DNA from 2 places in the Variovorax sp. 05N34 genome. Region 1 is predicted to be linked to the other one. Evidence: predicted binding sites of a transcription regulator. Region 1 holds the regulator's gene; the other holds the start of a gene.

Region 1 (10,554 bases):
TTCTGCCCGAACTGCCAAAAGTACTGAAGCAGCACAGGCGATTGGCCTTCAAAAGCCCAGCCGATGCTATATTTTGTAAATCCTCCTTACATTTGTCCCCTTGACTGCTTCCTTTAATCAGCAATTCGACCAGCATGGCGCGTGGCGACGCAATTTCGCGCACCGCTTGAAGTGGCTTGCCAGCTGGCTGAACGAAAACGAACTGCTGAACCAGAGCGTTGCGGAGCGCTTGCGGGACGTCGAGTCGCAACTGCGAACCAGCAAGGTCATGGTCGCGTTTGTCGCAGAGTTCTCGCGTGGCAAATCCGAGTTGATCAACGCGATCTTCTTTGCAGGCTACGGGCGCCGCATCATGCCCGCGAGCGCTGGGCGCACCACAATGTGTCCCACGGAGCTGGGCTACGACGCCACGCATCCGGCCAGCCTGCGGTTGCTACCGATCGAAACCCGACTAGAGGCGTACTCTCTCTCGCATTGGCGGGACGAACCGGAGCGCTGGACCGAAATCGCGATCGATGTCGACAACGCAGAGCAACTGTCGCAGGCGATGAGCAAGGTCGCCGAGGTACGCTGGGTTCCGGTGCAAGAGGCTCAGGCACTTGGCTTCTGGAGCGACGACGCGCCCGACGACAACCCGGTCCCCGATTCTGATGGCCGTGTGGAGATTCCGCGCTGGCGGCATGCCTTGTTGAACATGCCGCATCCGTTGCTGGAGCAAGGGCTGGTCATCCTCGATACGCCGGGGCTCAATGCCATCGGCGCCGAACCCGAATTGACGGTGAGCCTGATCCCGCAGGCTCACGCGGTTGTGTTCATCCTCGGCGCCGATACCGGCGTGACACGCTCGGATCTTTCGATCTGGCGCGAACACCTGGTCACCGAGGGCGATGTGAGCGAAACCCGCATCGTGGTGCTCAACAAGATCGACACGATGTGGGACATCCTCAGCACGCCCGCTCAGGTCGACGCCCAGATCCAGCGACAGCGCAAGGGCGCGGCTGAACTGCTCGGCGTGCCGCTTTCGCAGGTACTCCCGGTTTCGGCCCAGAAGGGTCTGCAGGCAAAGATCCGCCGGGACGTGCCTTTGCTTCAGGCGAGCCGCCTTCCCGCGCTGGAAGCCGTGCTGGGTGAAGGATTGCTCGGCAAGCGAGAAACAATGCTGCGGCTGGCGGTCGATGCCGGCATCGCAGCCCTCCGCACAGAAGCAGCCCGCATCCTGCACGTGCGCCAGCGAGACCTGTCGGAACAGGCGCTCGAATTGCAGGGCCTACGCGGCAAGAATGGCTCGGTGATCCGTCACATGCGGGTGCGCATCGAACAGGAGCAAACCGAGTTCGAAGGCAGCAATACGCGCATCCTTGCCTTGCGATCCGTGCAGGGAAAGTTGCTGCGGGAGGTGTATGCAGTCCTCGGGAGCACCGCGCTCAAAGCGGACATGGGCCGCTTGTCTGCGGCCCTGAAGCGGCGCGGCATCAAGTTCAACGTGCGCAAGGTGTACGGCGAAACCTTCGACGCGCTGCGGAATAATCTGCGCGAGGTCCAGGCGACCACCGCCGAGATCCAGGCGATGCTGCATGCCACCTTCCGGCAGCTCAATGCAGAGCACGGCTTCACGCTCCAGGCTCCGCCCGAGCCGGATCTCACGGGTTTCGAGCAGCAGCTGACTCAGATCGAGCGCAGCCACACGCACTATCTCGGCGTCGGCAATCTGCTCAAGTTGTCGCAGCCCGATTTCTGCGACAAGCTGGTGCGCGCGCTGGCAAGCCGTCTTCGCGTCGTCAACGAAGCGGCCATGACCGAGGTCGAGCGCTGGAGCAAAGGCGCTGGCGCACAACTGGATGCTCAGCTGAAGGAGCGGCGCCGCACCTTCACAAAGCGGATCGAGGCCGTCGAACGCATTCAGGGAGCTGCCGGCAGCCTCGACGAGCGCTTGGCGGAGCTGGCCGCCCAAGAGAGCAATCTGGCTGAATTGCATCGCCGCTTGGGCGAGCTCACAACGTTGCTCGTGAGCCATGAGACGCCCGGCGCCGTGCCGGCGCGCAGTGAGCTCAGTGCGGTCTGAAGGCTCTCGGTCGCCGGCGCAACTCATCGCGCCCGCCTTCGCAGAAACTGTCGTCGCCTGGCAGCACACGCATGGGCGCAGTGAGCTTCCATGGCAGAACACGCAAGACCCCTATCGCGTCTGGCTCTCCGAGGTGATGCTGCAGCAGACACAGGTTTCAACCGTGCTCGGCTACTTTGCGCGTTTCCTCGAGCGCTTTCCGACTGTCGGGGCGCTCGCTGCAGCGCCTGAAGATGAAGTGATGGGGCTGTGGAGCGGACTCGGTTACTACAGCCGCGCCCGCAACATGCATCTGTGTGCAAAGGAAGTCATCGCGCGCTTTGGCGGGGAGTTTCCGAGTACGGCAGCACAATTGCAGACACTTCCTGGCATCGGCCGCTCCACGGCATCTGCAATCTCGGCTTTCTGTTTCGGGGAGCGCGTCGCCATCCTCGACGGGAACGTCAAGAGGGTGCTCACGCGAGTGCTGGGGTTTGAGGGCGACCTGTCTTCCTCGGCCCAGGAGCGCACGCTCTGGAACGAAGCGACCGAGCTGTTGCCGCCGGCCACGCAGAAGCAAGCCATCGCCCGCTATACGCAGGGATTGATGGACCTGGGCGCCACGGTTTGTCTTCCGCGCAACCCGAGTTGCATCATCTGCCCGGTGGGAGATGCGTGCGTTGCCAGACGGGAAGGTGCACCGGAGAGGTATCCGGTCAAAACGCGCAAGCTGCGGCGCAGTGCCGAGTCGCTATGGATGCTGAGTGCCCGTGACGATCAGGGGCGCGTATGGCTCCAGAAGCGTCCCGCCAGAGGGATATGGGCAGGGCTCTATTGCCTGCCCGTCTTTGATTCCCGCGAAGCGTTGATTGACAAACTCTCCGCCGCCGATCGCAAGCAGGCACGTGACGAAGCCGGGTTTGTTCATGTATTGACGCACAAGGACCTTCATTTGCATCCGGTTGCGGTCGTTTGCCGCGCACCCTCGACGCTGAGCGAAGACGGAGCATGGTTCGACGATCGCCAGTGGCCGGCGCTCGGCATGCCCGCGCCGGTGCGCAAATTGCTCTTGAACGCTGGTTGAGCCGACCGCAATCGCGCCATCGCGCAACCGCGCTCAGGATCCGTCGAGTTCCCGGTGCCGCTTGAGTGCGGCCCATTTTGAGCCGAAGCCGCGCGCCAGTTGCTCGACCAGGAAAACAGACCGATGCTGTCCGCCCGTACAGCCGATGGCTACTGTCACATAACTGCGGTGGTCCCGCGCAAGCGCGTCCAGCCATCTTCCGAGAAATTGCGCGATGTCGTCGTACATGCGCGCGACGTCGTCGTGCTCGCGCAGCCACTCGATGACTGGCGCATCGCGACCCGTCAACGGACGCAGCGCGGGCACATAGTGCGGATTGGGAAGCATGCGGACATCGAAGACGTAGTCGGCATCGAGCGGCACGCCGCGCTTGAAGGCGAATGACTCGAACACCAGAGTGAGGGCGCTCTCGGGCGCCGCGATCAGCGACTTGATGTAGCTCTGCAGTTGAGCTGGCCGAATGATGCTGGTGTCGATCACATCGGCACCATCGCGCAGGTCGGCGAGCAGTTCGCGCTCCAGGTCGATCGCTTGCGTCAGCACGCGCTGTTGCTCGGGTGCGTAGGTGTGGCCTTCCTGCCGGGACAGCGGATGGCGGCGACGGGTTTCCGAGTAGCGCCGCACCAGCGCGTCCGTCGTCGAGTCGAGGAACAGCGAGCGCAGCGAAACGCCTTCTCGCCGCAAGCCTTCGAGTTGCTGCGGGACGAGCGGCAGCGAAACGCCGCTGCGCACGTCCATGGCGATCGCCACCCGCGCTGTCTGTTGTTGCTGCTGCAATGCGACGAAAGGCGCGAGCAGTTCCGGCGGCAGGTTGTCGACGCAGTAGTAGCCGGCATCTTCGAGCGCGTGCAGGGCCACAGACTTGCCCGAGCCGGACATTCCTGTGATCAGCACGAGTTCGAGACTCATGCGGAAGTCTCCGGTGTCTTGTTGCCCAGCATCTCGCGAGCGTGCGCCAGCGAGGTCTGCGACACGCGTTCCCCGCCCAGCATGCGCGCGATTTCCTGCGCCCTGCCTTCGTTGTCCAGGACGGAGACTCCGCTTTCCGTGCGAAGACCGTCCTGGCCCTTGGCGGCCGTCTGTCGCTTCGCAACCACCAGATGGTGATCGGCACAGGCAGCGACTTGCGGCAGGTGAGTGACTGCAAGAACTTGCCGGTCGCGACCCAACTGCCTCATGAGTCGCCCGACGGTTTCAGCGACCGCGCCGCCGACGCCGGCATCCACCTCGTCGAAGATGAGGGTCTGCGCCTCGCCGAGTTCACTGGTGGTCACGGCGATGGCCAACGCAATGCGCGACAACTCGCCGCCGGAGGCCACTTTGCCGATAGAGCGCGGCGTGCTGCCCGCATGCCCGCTGACCAGGAATGCGATGTCTTCGAGGCCCGACCTGCCGGGTTGCGCCAGCGGTTGAAGTGCCACTTCGAACCGGCCGCCTTTCATTCCAAGCTCTTGCATGGCCTGCGTGACCGCCTGCGCGAGCCGCGGTGCGGCCTGCTTGCGCGCCTTGCCCAAGGCCTTCGCTTCTTTCATGTACGCTTGTTGCGAAGCCAGTTCGGCACGTTCGAGCGCACCGATGTCACTTTGGGCATCGAGCGCTTCCAACTCGGACTGCCACCCGGACAGCAAGACCGGAAGCTCGGCAGGTTGCCGCCGGTAGCGCCTGGCAAGCGACATCCAGAGACCCATCCGCTCGTCCAGTTCGGCGAGCTTCTCGGGGTCCGTGTCAGCCTGCCGGAGATAGCCGTGCAGCGAGTGAGCGGCATCCGCGGCTTGCGCGACGCTCGAGGCCAGAACCTCGCCTAGAACCTTGAACTCGGGTTCGATGTGATCGCAGTTCTGCAGCAGCGTCACCGCACGGCTCAGCGCGGACAGCGCTCCGCCGTCGTCGTCTTCGAGGGCGGAGCATGCGCCCTCGGCGGCTTCAATGAGGGCCTGGGCATTGGAGATGCGCGCATGGCTCGCCGAAAGCTCTTCCCACTCGTCCGTGCCAGGGTCGAGTTTCATGACCTCGGCGACTTGCCACTGGAGCCGCTCACGCTCGCGCTGCAGGGAATCCTGCGCCGATCGCGCGGTTTCCAGTGCGGAAATGGCTTGCCGCCAGGCGTGCCATGCAGCTTCCAGTGTGGTGGTCGTGACGCCCGCATAGGCATCGAGCAGACCTCGAACCGCATCAGGACGAGTCAGGCTTTGCCACGCATGCTGACCATGGATGTCGAGCAGGTGGTCGCCGAGTTCACGCAACTGCGTGGCGGTGGCGGGACTGCCGTTGATCCAACCGCGGCTGCGCCCCTGTAGATCGACTGTCCTTCGAAGGAGCAGGGAATCGCCAGCCTCGAATCCGCCTTCGTCCATCCAGGGACTCAGCGCCGGGTCGGCGTCGAATTCTGCGCTGACGTCCAGGCGGTCGGCACCTTCGCGCACGGCACCGGCGTCTGCGCGATTGCCAAGCGCGAGTTGAAGCGCGTCGACCAGGATCGATTTGCCTGCGCCGGTTTCACCGGTGAGGACGGTAAAGCCCTTGGAGAGATCGATTTCGAGGGCGCGCACGATCACGAAGTCGCGCAATGCGATACGGCGCAATGCCATGTCAGGAACCTCCTTCGTTCCAATGCAGTTTCTTGCGCAGCGTGTCGAAGTAGCTCCAGCCTCGGGGGTGCAGGAACCGCACGCGGTAGTCCGAGCGGCGCACAAGGACCCGATCTCCGATGACCAGCGATGCGAGGGATTGCATATCGAAATTGGCACTCGCGTCCCGTCCGCCAACGAGCTCGATGGAGATTTCTTCTGCATCCGGGAGCAGGATCGGGCGGTTGGAAAGGGTGTGCGGTGCGATTGGCACAAGGATCCAGCCTGGGACAGCCGGATGCAACAAAGGCCCGCCCGCCGACAGCGCATAGGCAGTCGACCCCGTCGGCGACGCAATGATCATTCCGTCTGCCCGCTGGTTCGCCACGAAATGACGGCCGACCGTTACTCGCAATTCCACCATTCCGGATGTGGCGCCGCGATTCACGACCACGTCGTTCATGGCTTGGGCGTCGAAGACCGACACGCCGTCGCGCATTACCTGCGCGTGCATGAGGCTGCGGTGGTCCTCTTCGTATTCGCCGGCAAGCATTGGAATCAGCGTCGCCTGGTAGTTGTCCAGTGCGATGTCGGTGATGAACCCGAGGCGCCCCCGGTTGATGCCGATCAGTGGAACACCGTATGGCGCGAGCTGCCGTCCGATGCCGAGCATGGTTCCGTCGCCTCCGACCACCAGGCCGAGGTCGCACTCTTCCCCGATTTCTTCGACGGTGAGCGCCTTGTAGCGGCTCACTTCGACGATTTCCGCCTGGGACTGCTCGACAAAGACAGTGCAGCCTTGTGATTCGAGGAACGCGCCGATGCCCTCCATGACTTCGTCGAGAGCGCCGCATTGCGCCCGAGCACCAGAAGCCTGGTACTTGCCAATGAGTGCGACGTGACGAAAGCGAGGGCCCATCTACAAATTACAACATTAAAATTGCCCGATGCTGGACGATCGCGCCAAGTTGCTGCTGAAGACACTCGTCGAGCGCTATATCGCCGAGGGCCAGCCCGTCGGCTCCCGCACTCTGTCTCGCGCCTCTGGACTGGATCTTTCGCCCGCGACGATCCGCAACGTGATGTCCGACCTCGAGACCCTCGGCTTGATCGCAAGCCCACATACGTCGGCAGGCCGCATCCCCACGGCACGCGGCTATCGGCTTTTTGTCGACACCATGCTGACGGCGCAACGTGAACACCTCGCCGCGCCAAGCCTTGCCCCGGACCAGCCGCAGAAGGTCATCGCCAATGCCGCGAACTTGCTGTCGAGCCTTTCGCAATTCGTCGGGGTTGTCATGGCCCCGCGGCGCGCCTCCATCTTCAGGCAGATCGAATTTCTCCGGCTTTCCGATCGCCGATTGCTTGTGATCATCGTCTCGCCGGACGGCGACGTGCAGAACAGGGTCATCTTTCCCGAGGCCGACTATTCGCAATCGCAGCTAGTGGAGGCATCGAACTACATCAACGCCCACTATGCGGGGCTGTCGATCGAGCAGGTGCGCGACCGACTGCAGTCGGAAGTCGAGCAACTGCGCGGCGAAATCGCGGAACTGATGCAGGCGGCCGTCAAAGTGAGCTCGGAAGTCCTGACCGAGGCGCAGGACGAAGTAGTGATCTCCGGAGAGCGCAATTTACTTGCGGTCACCGATTTCTCCAGCGACATGGGCCATTTGCGTCGTGCTTTCGAACTGTTCGAGCAAAAGGCCCAGTTGATGCGTCTGCTGGACGTTTCCAGCCAGGCCGAAGGTGTGCGCATCTTCATCGGCGGCGAAAGCCAGGTCGTGCCGTTCGACGACCTCTCGATCGTGAGCGCGAACTACGAGGTCGATGGTCAAGTAGTGGGGACCTTGGGCGTCATCGGCCCGACTCGAATGCCGTACGACCGGATGATCCAGATCGTCGACATCACGTCGAAGCTCGTCACGAACGCTTTGAGCCATCGGAAGTAGCGAAGTAAAGGAAGCAGGAGTGCGCGCCTGTGTCCCACTAGAATCCGGATCGCGTGGGCCGTTAGCTCAGTTGGTTAGAGCAGCGGACTCATAATCCGTTGGTCGCTGGTTCAAGCCCAGCACGGCCTACCACCCCGTTTTTTTCTTTGCCTTGCGTGAAGCTCTGGATCGAGAAAAAGTGTCCAGTTTTGAATGCTATACTTGCAAGCTGTGCGGCTGTAGCTCAGTTGGATAGAGTACTTGGCTACGAACCAAGGGGTCGTGGGTTCAATTCCTGCCAGCCGCACCATCTCAATAAAGGGTTAGCTCGTTGACGCGAGCTAACCCTTTTTCTTTGGTGCGGCCGTATTCGCAGGTTCTTCCCGGCGCATGAAAAAGCCCGCCGAAGCGGGCGAAAGGACCTTGGAGTCCAGAGGAGAGCGTTCATTGTGAGCGTCTCCGGCCGCTTGTGTCCAGAACTACGTCACCTGATGTAAGTGGCGCTCCCGGCCGACTATGCCGTTGACACTACCGCGCTCAGGGCCGAAAGCGCCAAGCCTTTTACCCGCGGCCATAATCGTTGACGGCGAAGCCAGCGCTGCTTGGAGTGACTACCCTCTATCCATCAGATGGAGGGTCCCACGTTTCCTTCCTGGCCTTCTTTGGGGACAACAAGATGAGCTCATTGCAAATGTTCCTGCCAGTCTCCGAGCCTGCTCGCAGCGAGGCACTTTCTCGCCTGAAGCGAACACATCATTTGCCGCGCCATCTCGTCAAGGGCATTGCTCTTGGAGAGCAAGGGAAGAGATTGGTTGTTCCGGACATCTCTCGGCAAGTCGAGCAGTCCCTGCCAGTCTCGGACACCTCAGACGCGTCCGCGCCCGAGCAGCAGTCTGGCTGACCCTGCGGCCCTCTGGCAAGGGCAATTTCCAGCGACCGACGATCGCCCGGTGTGATACAACCGGCGCCCGATTTTCCTGTGGGTCGAAGGCTGGAGCAATGAGCAAGGCATTCACGAAAGAAAACGACGCCGACGACGATGAAAGCGGAGAAGGCAGCGCTCTGCCTCCGCTTCCGGCCGGCGGCAAGAACTACATCACGCCGGCTGGTTACGCGCGGCTGCGATCCGAATTGCTCGATTTGATGGACACGGAGCGTCCGAAGGTGGTCGAAGCGGTCCATTGGGCCGCGAAGAATGGAGATCGCTCGGAGAACGGCGACTACCTTTACGGCAAGAAGCGCCTGCGCGAGATCGACCGCAGGATTCGTTTTCTCACCAAACGGCTCGAGGTCGCCGAAGTCACCGATCCGTCAGTGCATCACGGCAGCGACCAGGTGTTCTTCGGTTCGACCGTGCTGTATGCGGACGAGAACGGCGACGAACGTTCGGTCACGATTCTTGGCATCGATGAAGCCGATAGCGCTCAGTCACAAGTCAGCTGGATTTCGCCGATCGCGCGCGCGCTCCTCAAAACCAGAGAGGGAGATGTCGTCAAACTCGCCACGCCGGGCGGCGTGCATGAGATCGAAGTGCTGTCGGTGAGCTATCCGCCGCCTTCGGACGGACCCCATTGAGCCGCTGAGATTCAGGGGACCGGCACCGTCCGGGTAGCGGCAAGGACTGAGGAGGTCCGCCGAACAGCGCGCAATACGACGTCGAGGTGCGTGCGGTCGCGCACCGCGATCACGAAGCGCAAATCGGTGGAGTCCTGCGGAGTCTCATCCGCCATCTCCACGTGCGTGATGTCGGCCTCGGTATCCGCGAGCGTAGCGGCGACCCGCGCCAATACGCCCTTGTCGTTGCGAACGGTAATGACCACTCCCGTTTCAAAAGCCCGGACCGGATCATCTGCCCATTCGACCGCGAAGAATCGTTCGCTGTCCTTGTAGCGCAGACGCTGGCCGACACCGCATTCCTCCGTGTGCACGACCAGGCCTTCGCCGTGCCCGAGATAGCCCACGATCGGGTCGCCCGGAATAGGGCGACAGCAAAGTGCGAAGCGCACGGATGAGTTTTCGCTGCCGTCCAGCGTGACAGCGCCTTGCGAAACGGCATCATGCGCCGCGAATCGCTCACGACTCAGCATCAGCGCATCGGGCTTTTCGCCACGTTCGGCCATCAGCGCCATCAACCGCTTTGCCACAATGCTTGCGATGCGCTTGCCCAGTCCGATGTCGGTCAGCAATTCGGCCCGCGTTCGGTTGCCGGTGAACCGCAGGAGCTTTTCCCACAGTTGTTGATGCTCGGCGTCGTCGACCGGCAGATTCCCGAGACCTTCGGCGCGCAGAGCCTGCGCCAGCAGCTTTTCGCCCAACCCTTCGGACTCTGCATGCGCGAGCGTCTTGAGGTAGTGACGAATCTTGGAGCGCGCCCGGCCGGTCCGCACGAAGCCGAGCCACGCGGGATTGGGCGTCGAAACGGGCGCCGTGATGATCTCCACGACGTCTCCGTTCTTGAGTTCGGTGCGAAGCGGAACCTGATCGCCGTTGATGCGCGCGGCCGAGGTGTGGTCGCCGATGTTGCTGTGAATCGCATAGGCAAAGTCCACCACGGTCGCGCCACGCGGGAGCGCCATGATCTGACTCTTCGGCGTGAAGACATAGACCGCATCAGGAAAGAGATCGACCTTGACGTGATCCCAGAATTCGGCCGCGTCGCGCGTCTCATCCTGGATGTCGAGCAGCGACTGGAGCCACTTGGCACCCAGCCGCTCGCTGGTCGGCGCCGTTGGCTCCGCGGCCTTGTAGAGCCAATGCGCCGCGACGCCCGATTCGGCGACCACGTGCATGGCTTCGGTCCGCAATTGGAATTCGACGTTCACGCCGGCTGGCCCCACCAGGGTGGTGTGGAGCGACTGATAGCCGTTGAGCTTGGCGATCGCGATGTGGTCCTTGAATTTGCCGGGCAGCGGCTTGTACATCTGGTGCAGG
Region 2 (8,683 bases), on a different contig from region 1:
GCGCGACGGGCCCAACCCTGCGGCGGTGAGCGACCTTTTCGACAAGCTGATGGCCGTGAATCCCAGCGTCGAGCTTTACCTGCTGGGGCTCGATGGCCGCATCCAAGGGCAGGCGGCCCCGCCCGGACATCTGAAGCGCGACCGCGTCGATATGGCGCCGATACGGCGGTTGCTCGACGGCGCGCCATTGCCGGTCCTGGGTGACGATCCGCGCGGCAATGGCACGCGCAAGGTATTCAGCGCCGCGCCGTTGCGGGTGGGCGGGCAGGAGGTCGGCTATGTCTACGTGGTCCTGTCGGGCGAAGAGCGTGACGCGCTGCTGGCGGACGCTGTGGCGAGCAATGTATTGCGCACGACACTGTGGTCCGTGGCGCTGGTCGCCCTGCTGGGCCTGATTGCAGGATTGGTGGCTTTTCGGCTCATCACCCGGCCCTTGCGCGAGTTGACCGGTGCGGTGCGCAAGTTCGAGAACGATGGCGTGGCGGCGCTCCAGGATGTGGAACCGGCGTTCGAGCGCGTCGGCCGCGGAGGAGACGAGATCGCCACGCTTGCCCAGGCCTTCGCGCAGATGACGCGGCGAATCGCCGAGCAATGGCGCGAACTCACGCAGCAGGACCAGCAGCGGCGCGAGCTGTTCGCCAACATCTCGCACGACCTGCGCACGCCGCTGACGTCACTGCACGGCTACCTCGAGACGCTGTTGATCAAGGCCGACACGCTCGACACGGCGGAAAGGCGCCGTTACCTCGAAATCGCGCTGGCACAGAGTCGCAAGGTCACCCGGCTTTCGCAGGAGCTCTTCGAACTGGCGCGACTGGAATATGGCGTGGTCAAACTCGAGAAGGAGCAATTCGCGCTCGCTGACCTTGTGCAGGACGTGTTCCAGAAGTTCGAGCTGGCCGCCGAGGCGCGGCATCAACGGCTGGTGGCCGACATTGCACCGGACCTGCCCGGCGTGTCGGCAGACCTCGGCATGATCGAACGCGTGCTGACCAACCTGCTGGACAACGCCATCCGCCACACACCCGCTGGCGGCGAGATCATGGTGCAGTTGCGCCAGGACAAGGCCGGCGTGCAGGTCGAGATCAGCGACACCGGGCCGGGTATTCCGAGCGAGCTTCGCACCGCCATCTTCACGCGGCCGATGTTCTCGTCGGCGGGAGGCCGAAGCGGTGGGCTGGGGCTGGTGATCGTGAAGCGCATCCTCCAGCTGCATGGCAGTGACATCCGCTTGCTGCCGCGTGTCGACAAAGGGGCCGTGTTTTCTTTTCTGCTGAGCACCTGAGAGCCGCATTTCAGACGAAAAAAAGCCCCGGGGCTCACGCCTCGGGGCTTTTTGGACTGGCTGGAAGCCGGGCCGGGATTACATCCCCATGCCGCCCATGCCACCCATGCCGCCCATGTCTGGCATGCCGCCGCCAGCGCCGGCTTCTTCCTTCGGTGCGTCGGCGACCATGGCTTCGGTCGTCAGCAGCAGCGAGGAAACCGAAGCGGCGTTTTGCAGTGCGGTGCGGGTCACCTTGGTCGGGTCCAGGATGCCCAGTTCGAGCATGTCGCCGTAGGTGTCGTTGGCGGCGTTGAAGCCGTAGTTGCCCTTGCCGGCCAACACAGCGTTCACGACCACGCTGGCTTCGCCGCCGGCGTTGTTGACGATCTCGCGCAGAGGCGCTTCGATGGCCTTGAGCACCAGCTTGATACCGGCGTCCTGATCAGCGTTGTCGCCCTTGAGCTTGTCGCCCACGGCTTGCTTGGCGCGCAGCAGGGCCACGCCACCACCGGCAACCACGCCTTCTTCCACTGCAGCGCGGGTGGCGTGCAGGGCGTCTTCGACGCGAGCCTTCTTTTCCTTCATTTCGACTTCGGTGGCAGCGCCAACCTTGATCACTGCCACGCCGCCGGCCAGCTTGGCCACGCGCTCTTGCAGCTTTTCGCGGTCGTAGTCGCTGGTCGCTTCTTCGATCTGCACGCGGACTTGCTTCACGCGGGCTTCGATGTCGGCAGCGGCGCCCGAACCGTCGATGATGATGGTGTTTTCCTTGCCCACTTCGATGCGCTTGGCTTGGCCGAGGTCAGCCAGCGTCACCTTCTCGAGGGTCAGGCCGACTTCTTCAGCGATGACCTTGCCGCCCGTCAGGATGGCGATGTCTTCGAGCATGGCCTTGCGGCGGTCGCCGAAGCCAGGTGCCTTGACGGCCACGACCTTCAGGATGCCGCGGATCGTGTTCACGACCAGCGTCGCCAGGGCTTCGCCTTCGACTTCTTCGGCAATGATCAGCAGCGGACGGCCGGCCTTTGCCACTTGCTCCAACGTGGGCAGCAGGTCGCGGATGTTGCTGATCTTCTTGTCGAACAGCAGCACGAACGGGTTTTCCAGAATCGCGCTTTGCTTTTCGGGGTTGTTGATGAAGTAGGGCGACAGGTAACCGCGGTCGAACTGCATGCCTTCGACGACGTCGAGTTCGCTGTCGAGCGACTTGCCGTCTTCAACGGTGATCACGCCTTCCTTGCCAACCTTGTCCATTGCGTCAGCGATGAGCTTGCCGATGGTTTCGTCGCTGTTGGCCGAGATCGAGCCGACTTGCGCGATTTCCTTCGAGGTCGTGGTGGCCTTGGAAGCCTTCTTCAGCTCGGCGACCAGGGCGGTCACTGCCTTGTCGATGCCGCGCTTCAGGTCCATCGGGTTCATGCCGGCAGCCACCAGCTTGAAACCTTCGCGAACGATGGCTTGTGCCAGCACGGTCGCGGTGGTGGTGCCGTCACCGGCGTTGTCCGAAGTCTTGGAGGCCACTTCCTTCACGAGCTGGGCGCCCATGTTCTGGAGCTTGTCCTTGAGTTCGATTTCCTTGGCGACGGACACGCCGTCCTTGGTCACGGTGGGGGCGCCGAAGGAGCGCTCGAGGACCACGTTGCGGCCCTTGGGACCCAGGGTGACCTTGACTGCGTTGGCGAGGATGTTCACACCTTCGACCATGCGCGCGCGGGCTTCGCCGCCGAAGACTACGTCTTTTGCTGCCATGAGTTTTCTCCGAGATTCAGTTGGATGAGAGGGATGAAGGGTGAGAAATTACTTCTCGACGACTGCGAACAGGTCGTCTTCCTTCATGACCAGCAGTTCGTCGCCATCGACCTTGACGGTCTGGCCGCTGTACTTGCCGAAGAGGACGCGGTCGCCAACCTTGACGCTCATCGCCCCGAGGTCGCCCTTGTCGTTCTTCTTGCCAGGACCGACCGCCAGGACTTCACCCTGATCGGGCTTTTCCGCGGCGTTGTCGGGGATCACGATGCCCGAGGCGGTCTTGGTTTCGCTTTCAATGCGCTTGACGATCACGCGATCGTGCAAAGGACGAAGTTTCATTGCATCTCCTGATAAGAAACGGGGGTTTGGTCCGAAGCCGGCATGGTGCCGGCTCCGCATCGCGAAGTGCGGTGCTGTTAGCACTCAACTTCGACGAGTGCTAATCATAAGGGTGTTTTGCCCGGTTTCAAGAGCGCGCGCGTTGAAGAGCAGATCGTGATGTCGATTCTCAATCAGTCCTGAACTTTTCTCTCTCAGTTCTGAACACGTGCGCACATGGCCTCCCGCGGTAGGGGACTCTTGCGGTGCCTGCTAGGGGAAATACCTAGCTAGCCACTCAGCCCTGGAGGCCCTGGGCTTCGACGAACAGGCGCCTTTCGGGCCAGAGGAGGTCCGGTGTATGGAACGTGGACATGCCGCGCGATTTGGCGAAGAGCGTGGCCGCGGCGGAGAGGCTAGCGCGGCATGTCCCCTTTGTTGGGGAGTATTGAGGTCTGTCGCGGTTAATCAACATCCGTCGGAAAATTCCATCCAATCGCTGGTCGGTTACAACTGCCGAAACCTCAAATCCCCGGGGTGCGGACAGCAGCATGGTCGGTCAGTGCGGTCAAGAAGGGGCGACGATCACCATCATGTCGCTGGTGCGATTGGGAGAGCGGTCAAGCAAGCGCTCTCCCTGCCGAATTGGTTGAGAGTCGGAGCAGAACTTGCGGAAGCTTGTGAAGTTTGGACGTGGCGGCGCGTTCAACAGAGCGGTCAAGCGCAGGCCGCTCCAATTGTGAAAATCAGCCGCTGTCGTAGGAAGCATGTAGCTGCTCACGCCGCACGCCAACTCCATGTCGTCCAGCGTCGACTGACTACTTATTCACTTTCTCGAGAGCTGTGCGCTTGCCGAGCGCGAACTGCGACCAAGCGCTGAAGCTGCTGTTCGTTGGCGCGCGGCTTTCCCAAAGATAAATGGTAGCGCCGCTCATGCCCACAAGCGTTCCGTAGAAAGCCCCAGACAAGCCAAGCTCGGCCCTTTGGGCAGCAAAACGAGTGGCGCTGAAGCGACGAGGCGTCTCGGCATCGTCGACGGCGGTGATCATCGAAGCGGTCTTCGCCTGAGGGCTAACTGGTTGAGCTGCTTGTGCCGCCCGGCTACTTGGCGCGTCAAGTCGGCGATCTCGCTGGGATACTGCGAGCTTGTTTGTTGAGGCTGTCCATTTCTGCTTGCGCGCAACGCGAGAGATCTCAGACTTCAAGACGGAACCGATGTTGCTCATGCCGCGCATTTGGCCCTGAGGAACTGCGAGTCGCCCCTGAATGGATGTCCGAGTAAGACTGATTGCAGCCGATCGATCTGTGTCAACTCAAAGACCGCTTCACACCCGACTACAGACACAGACGAAGTCCCGCTAGTTCGGCTCCAGACTGAGAACAGTCTTTGACGTCCGATGTTCGAACGACCGGTAGTCCTGAGACCGGGCATCTGCGACGCTAGCATTGCCGTCGTCAACCGCTTGCGGCGAAGTGGAGCCGGTGCACCCGGATAGTTTCGTGCCGCGCAACCGCGGCATCCTGGCAACGGCAACCCTAGACGCTCGGCAAAGTTCCGCCGCTGCAAATGATCGTTAACGACTTTGCACCCCTCGTTATTGCAACATAGAGGTCTTTGGTACCGAGCGAGTCGGCGTCCAAAATCACCGCATGGTCGTACTCAAGCCCCTTGACCAGCAATGTCGTCCCAATGAGCTTCTGATGTCTGATCGGCCTGCCCGTGTGCCGCATTTCTTCTTGGTACAGGTTCGCCGCTTCAAGGAACGTCGCCCCTGCCCCGTCAATGTGCAACTTCAGGACGCTCATGAAGCGGTAGAGCAAATCACGCCGGTAGGCCGCAGTCTCAGGGTTATCCTTCAGCAGCAAGATAAAGGCTTTGAGGTTCTTGCTTGTCGGCGTTGTGAGGTACAGGTTCGCGGCCGCCAGCAAGTTGGGATATTTTGTGGCCTTCGTCTCCTTGGCAATGTTTCCAAGCTTGGTGCCAGCGGTCAGCGTCTTGTCGACGGCAGTGAAGCAGTCCTTGGCGAAATCCAAGACGTGCAGGAACCTAGCCTTCGTGTTCTTGGCGGAATCGAGCTTCTTGACGAACGAGAAGAGCGCCTTGCCTTCCACTTCCTCAATGGAAGAGAAACGGCCTCCCATGGTCCGAGCCAGGCGGTGGGTCTTGTTCTTGGACTCCTGATCCCCGCCATGCAAGGCAATGACGGAGGCGGTGTTGCCTAAGTGCTCACAGAGAAGAGCGTACTGCTTGTTGGGCAGGTACTGGGGATCGGTGTAGGCCCGTTTTACGCATGCAGGCAGGCCGTTGATAAGGTCGATCTTCTGACCCTGCTCCAAGCTCTTTCTCGCGGCCTTGAGCCATGCACCCAACAACGGCTGTCCCGCATTGTCCCAACGCCATGGCTTCTCCAACTGACCCAAGCAGGCGAAATGCGGATAGATGCTAGCGTCCCAATCCACGGGCTTGCCGTCGTCAAAGTCAAAAATGGCCTGCATGGGATCGCCCAGAATGCGGCTAGGCAGCACTTCGGCCAAGGCACACACAAGACCATGCTGCAGATCCGAGCAGTCTTGGTACTCGTCCACGTAAACGCCGGCGTAAGTGGCCTTGACGATACGGCGAACGAAGTCCTTTTTCAGCAGGGTTGAACATGCCTCATAGAGCGTCGCCCACTGCTTGCTCGTTGGGTTTTCAATCTTCCACCCAGAGTTCTTCGGGTATGCAAGGCAAAGACGAAGGGACCAACTGGCAATGGTGTCAATCTGGTACCGGGACGCAGGAACACCGAGGGTGCTCATCTTCGTCTTGATGGAATTGACCCCGGCGAACGTGTGCGTCAAGATCAACTGCCGGTGGGTTCCCGCCTTCACCGCCATGGCAATCAAGTGCGTCTTGCCGTAGCCAGCAGGAGCGATGACATACCCCTTGCCTGTGCATTCACCGAGCTTGATTGCCAGTTCCTCAGACATGCTCAGCCCATTCCCAGAGCTTGGAGAGCTTCACAGGAATGTCCTTCTTTGAAAAATCGGGATCGCCGAAAGAAGGACTGATAGCCTGAACCCACAAGTCGCCTCGGGTGATGTCCTTGAACCAGTCGCAACCCTTCGCCGCCTTCCCGATGGCAAGTCTCAGATCGGCACTTTCCGCCCACGTGCCAACGTCTTCACTGAGTTCCTTTTGATACTTGGAACGCACGTTGGCATAGACGGTCAAGCTGGGAACGGTTTGGGCAAGCTTCACACTGGCGATCACGCTTGCCCACGGCAAGTCCTGAAAGGCCCGTTCCTCCAATGAGAGCCTGTCGGTCCACACATGAACCGGAATGCCCTTGTCTCTCAACTCCGCTTCATGGGCAGGCGAGAACTGCTTCTCGGCGTCTCCGTCAGCAAGGACGCAGACCTCATAGCCAAGCAGCTTGAATGCCTCGGCCAATGCTTTAATCTTGCTCGCACCACCAGCGTTCAACAAGGACACCCCGTGGTATGAGAACGGATCATTGCCTTTTCCGACCTGGTAGTCGTCAAAGCCTCTCAAGAAGCCCACCTCAGTGGCCCCTTCGCAGACTACGACCTTCTTCGACAGAAAGGCTTCAGCGCTGGATCGAATCTTCCCCTGTGCCTCATGGGCCACCAAGCCTTCGCAGAAGGCGGGGATGACCCGCACAGTGCCTGCCTTGCTGTGGACAATGTAGAGCTCATTGACGGTGAGCTCACGAAGCACGGCAGGTGAATGGGTGGTCAAGAAATACTGACCCCGCTTGTCCTCCCGCACATGCTTCAAGAGCCGAGAAATGCGGTGAGGCTCGAGCCCGAACTCAACCTCGTCAAAGAGGGTCACATGGCCTTCTTCAAGACCCATTTTTTGAATGCCGCACAACAGCATTCGCCGTGACCCCAATCCCAACTGGCGAAGCGGAATGTCGCCGTCATGCAGAGCGAGTCCGCCGACCTTCAGGTTCACCGAACTCAAGTCCAAGTGGGCCTTGTAGGCTTCCACGACAGGCACACCTAAAATCTTGGCCACCTCCTGAGACTTCACGGCGGCAGCGTCAAAGTTCTTCAGGCTGTTGGGCCTGTCGGCGTCAAGCGAGGTGCGGGCCGTTCTTGAAGCATTGGCAAGCAACTCGTTCAGGCTCTGCGCTTCAGTGAGCTTTGCTAAGGCCGTGCCTGTCGCCCATGAAAGTTGTCTCTCGCTGTAGGCTCCGATCAGGCCCACGCTGACCTTGTTGCGATCAGCTTGCTTGAAGGGCACACCGTCAGGATTGCGATCACAGACCACCAGCCACTTGGGCTCCAAGTCCTTGCCGACAGTGAGGCGGATTGTCAGGACGGATTCAAGAGCGTCGTCGGCCTCGTCAACGAGCTTGCCGGTCTTGGCGTCCCAACCTCGCAGGTACTGGCCGTACATGTTGAGGGAGAGGAAGTCTTCAACGAGATCGCCTATGGACACCTCAATGACAATGGCGTTTTCTACCTTGCCCGTGTAGAAATCCGAGTCGCTGAGGGTCAGGTTCCACTGAGGATGGAACGCATACCTGATTGCCTCAAGGATCGTGGATTTGGACGAGTCGCCCTTCCCAATGAGACAAAAGATGTCCGCTGTCGGAAGGCTCCAGTCAAGGTCGTTGACTCCGCGAAAGTTCCTGATCGATATTTTTCTGATTCTCACGAAGCCCGCTCCCTAGTGTTGATTCGAACCGAAGAGGCCATGTGCCGACAAACTCAGCCGGCATGCACATAGCGCTCTTCCAGTTCCTCCAGATAAAACTCCACGTTGCTGCTGATCTTTTCCATGACGTTGGGCAGGTAAGAAACCATGTCGTCCATGGTCAGATCTTTGCCGTCGTAACCGTGGTAGCTGCTCAGATACTGAGAAATCTCCTGCCTCTCATGCTCGCTCAGGTTTTTCATGGGGTCGCCCGCCTGGTAGGCATGAAGATCGGACAAGTGAATGGCCTTGCAACCGAATTCGTAGGCAACCCGCTCCCAGCCACCCAAGAAGTGGGCGAAGGCCACCATGCTCCTATCGCTCAGCATGACCTTCTTGCCGTTTTACTGATATGACCACCTTGCCCCCTTCGTGACGGTCTTCTCCATGAGGGACACCGCAACGTCCGCTGCTGTCTCAGGACGCCAGAGGAAGGACAGGCGAAGCAAGATATCAAGCTCTTGACGCATGAGGCCAATGCACACGCCGTGGCAACCCTGTTCGTACAGCAGACCGAACGACTTTCTGTTCTCAAGACTTCTTGCCTTCGCACCAGCCAGGAACGCTTCAGCAATCTGCCGACTAGCCGACTAGCCGTCTTGCTTGTCATGGTGCGGAGCTGAACGGCCACGACCGCTCTC

Evidence for each region. The regulator HrcA, encoded in region 1, represses chaperone genes, less so after heat shock. The targets are predictions, from matches to a motif close to TTAGCACTCNNNNNNNNNGAGTGCTAA.
Region 2: a site for HrcA is predicted at 3,433-3,459, ahead of groES (co-chaperone GroES). Genes of this name have one in related genera too.

What each region holds. Positions count from the first base shown of each region.
Region 1 covers NZ_JBFTNI010000003.1:16,096-26,649, reverse strand. Annotated here, with positions in the region: gene mutM (bifunctional DNA-formamidopyrimidine glycosylase/DNA-(apurinic or apyrimidinic site) lyase) at 1-27, shown strand, start outside; gene AC1DMA_RS09065 (dynamin family protein) at 101-2,062, shown strand; gene mutY (A/G-specific adenine glycosylase) at 2,088-3,125, shown strand; gene rapZ (RNase adapter RapZ) at 3,159-4,034, opposite strand; gene recN (DNA repair protein RecN) at 4,031-5,713, opposite strand; gene AC1DMA_RS09045 (NAD kinase) at 5,715-6,611, opposite strand; gene hrcA (heat-inducible transcriptional repressor HrcA) at 6,640-7,644, shown strand; tRNA gene AC1DMA_RS09035 (tRNA-Ile) at 7,700-7,776, shown strand; tRNA gene AC1DMA_RS09030 (tRNA-Arg) at 7,857-7,933, shown strand; gene greB (transcription elongation factor GreB) at 8,623-9,198, shown strand; gene AC1DMA_RS09020 (RelA/SpoT family protein) at 9,210-10,554, opposite strand, start outside.
Region 2 covers NZ_JBFTNI010000007.1:124,840-133,522, forward strand. Annotated here, with positions in the region: gene AC1DMA_RS19605 (sensor histidine kinase) at 1-1,285, shown strand, start outside; gene groL (chaperonin GroEL) at 1,364-3,016, opposite strand; gene groES (co-chaperone GroES) at 3,065-3,355, opposite strand; gene AC1DMA_RS19620 (helix-turn-helix domain-containing protein) at 4,153-4,383, opposite strand; gene AC1DMA_RS19625 (UvrD-helicase domain-containing protein) at 4,871-6,304, opposite strand; gene AC1DMA_RS19630 (ATP-dependent nuclease) at 6,297-8,003, opposite strand; gene AC1DMA_RS19635 (hypothetical protein) at 8,057-8,353, opposite strand.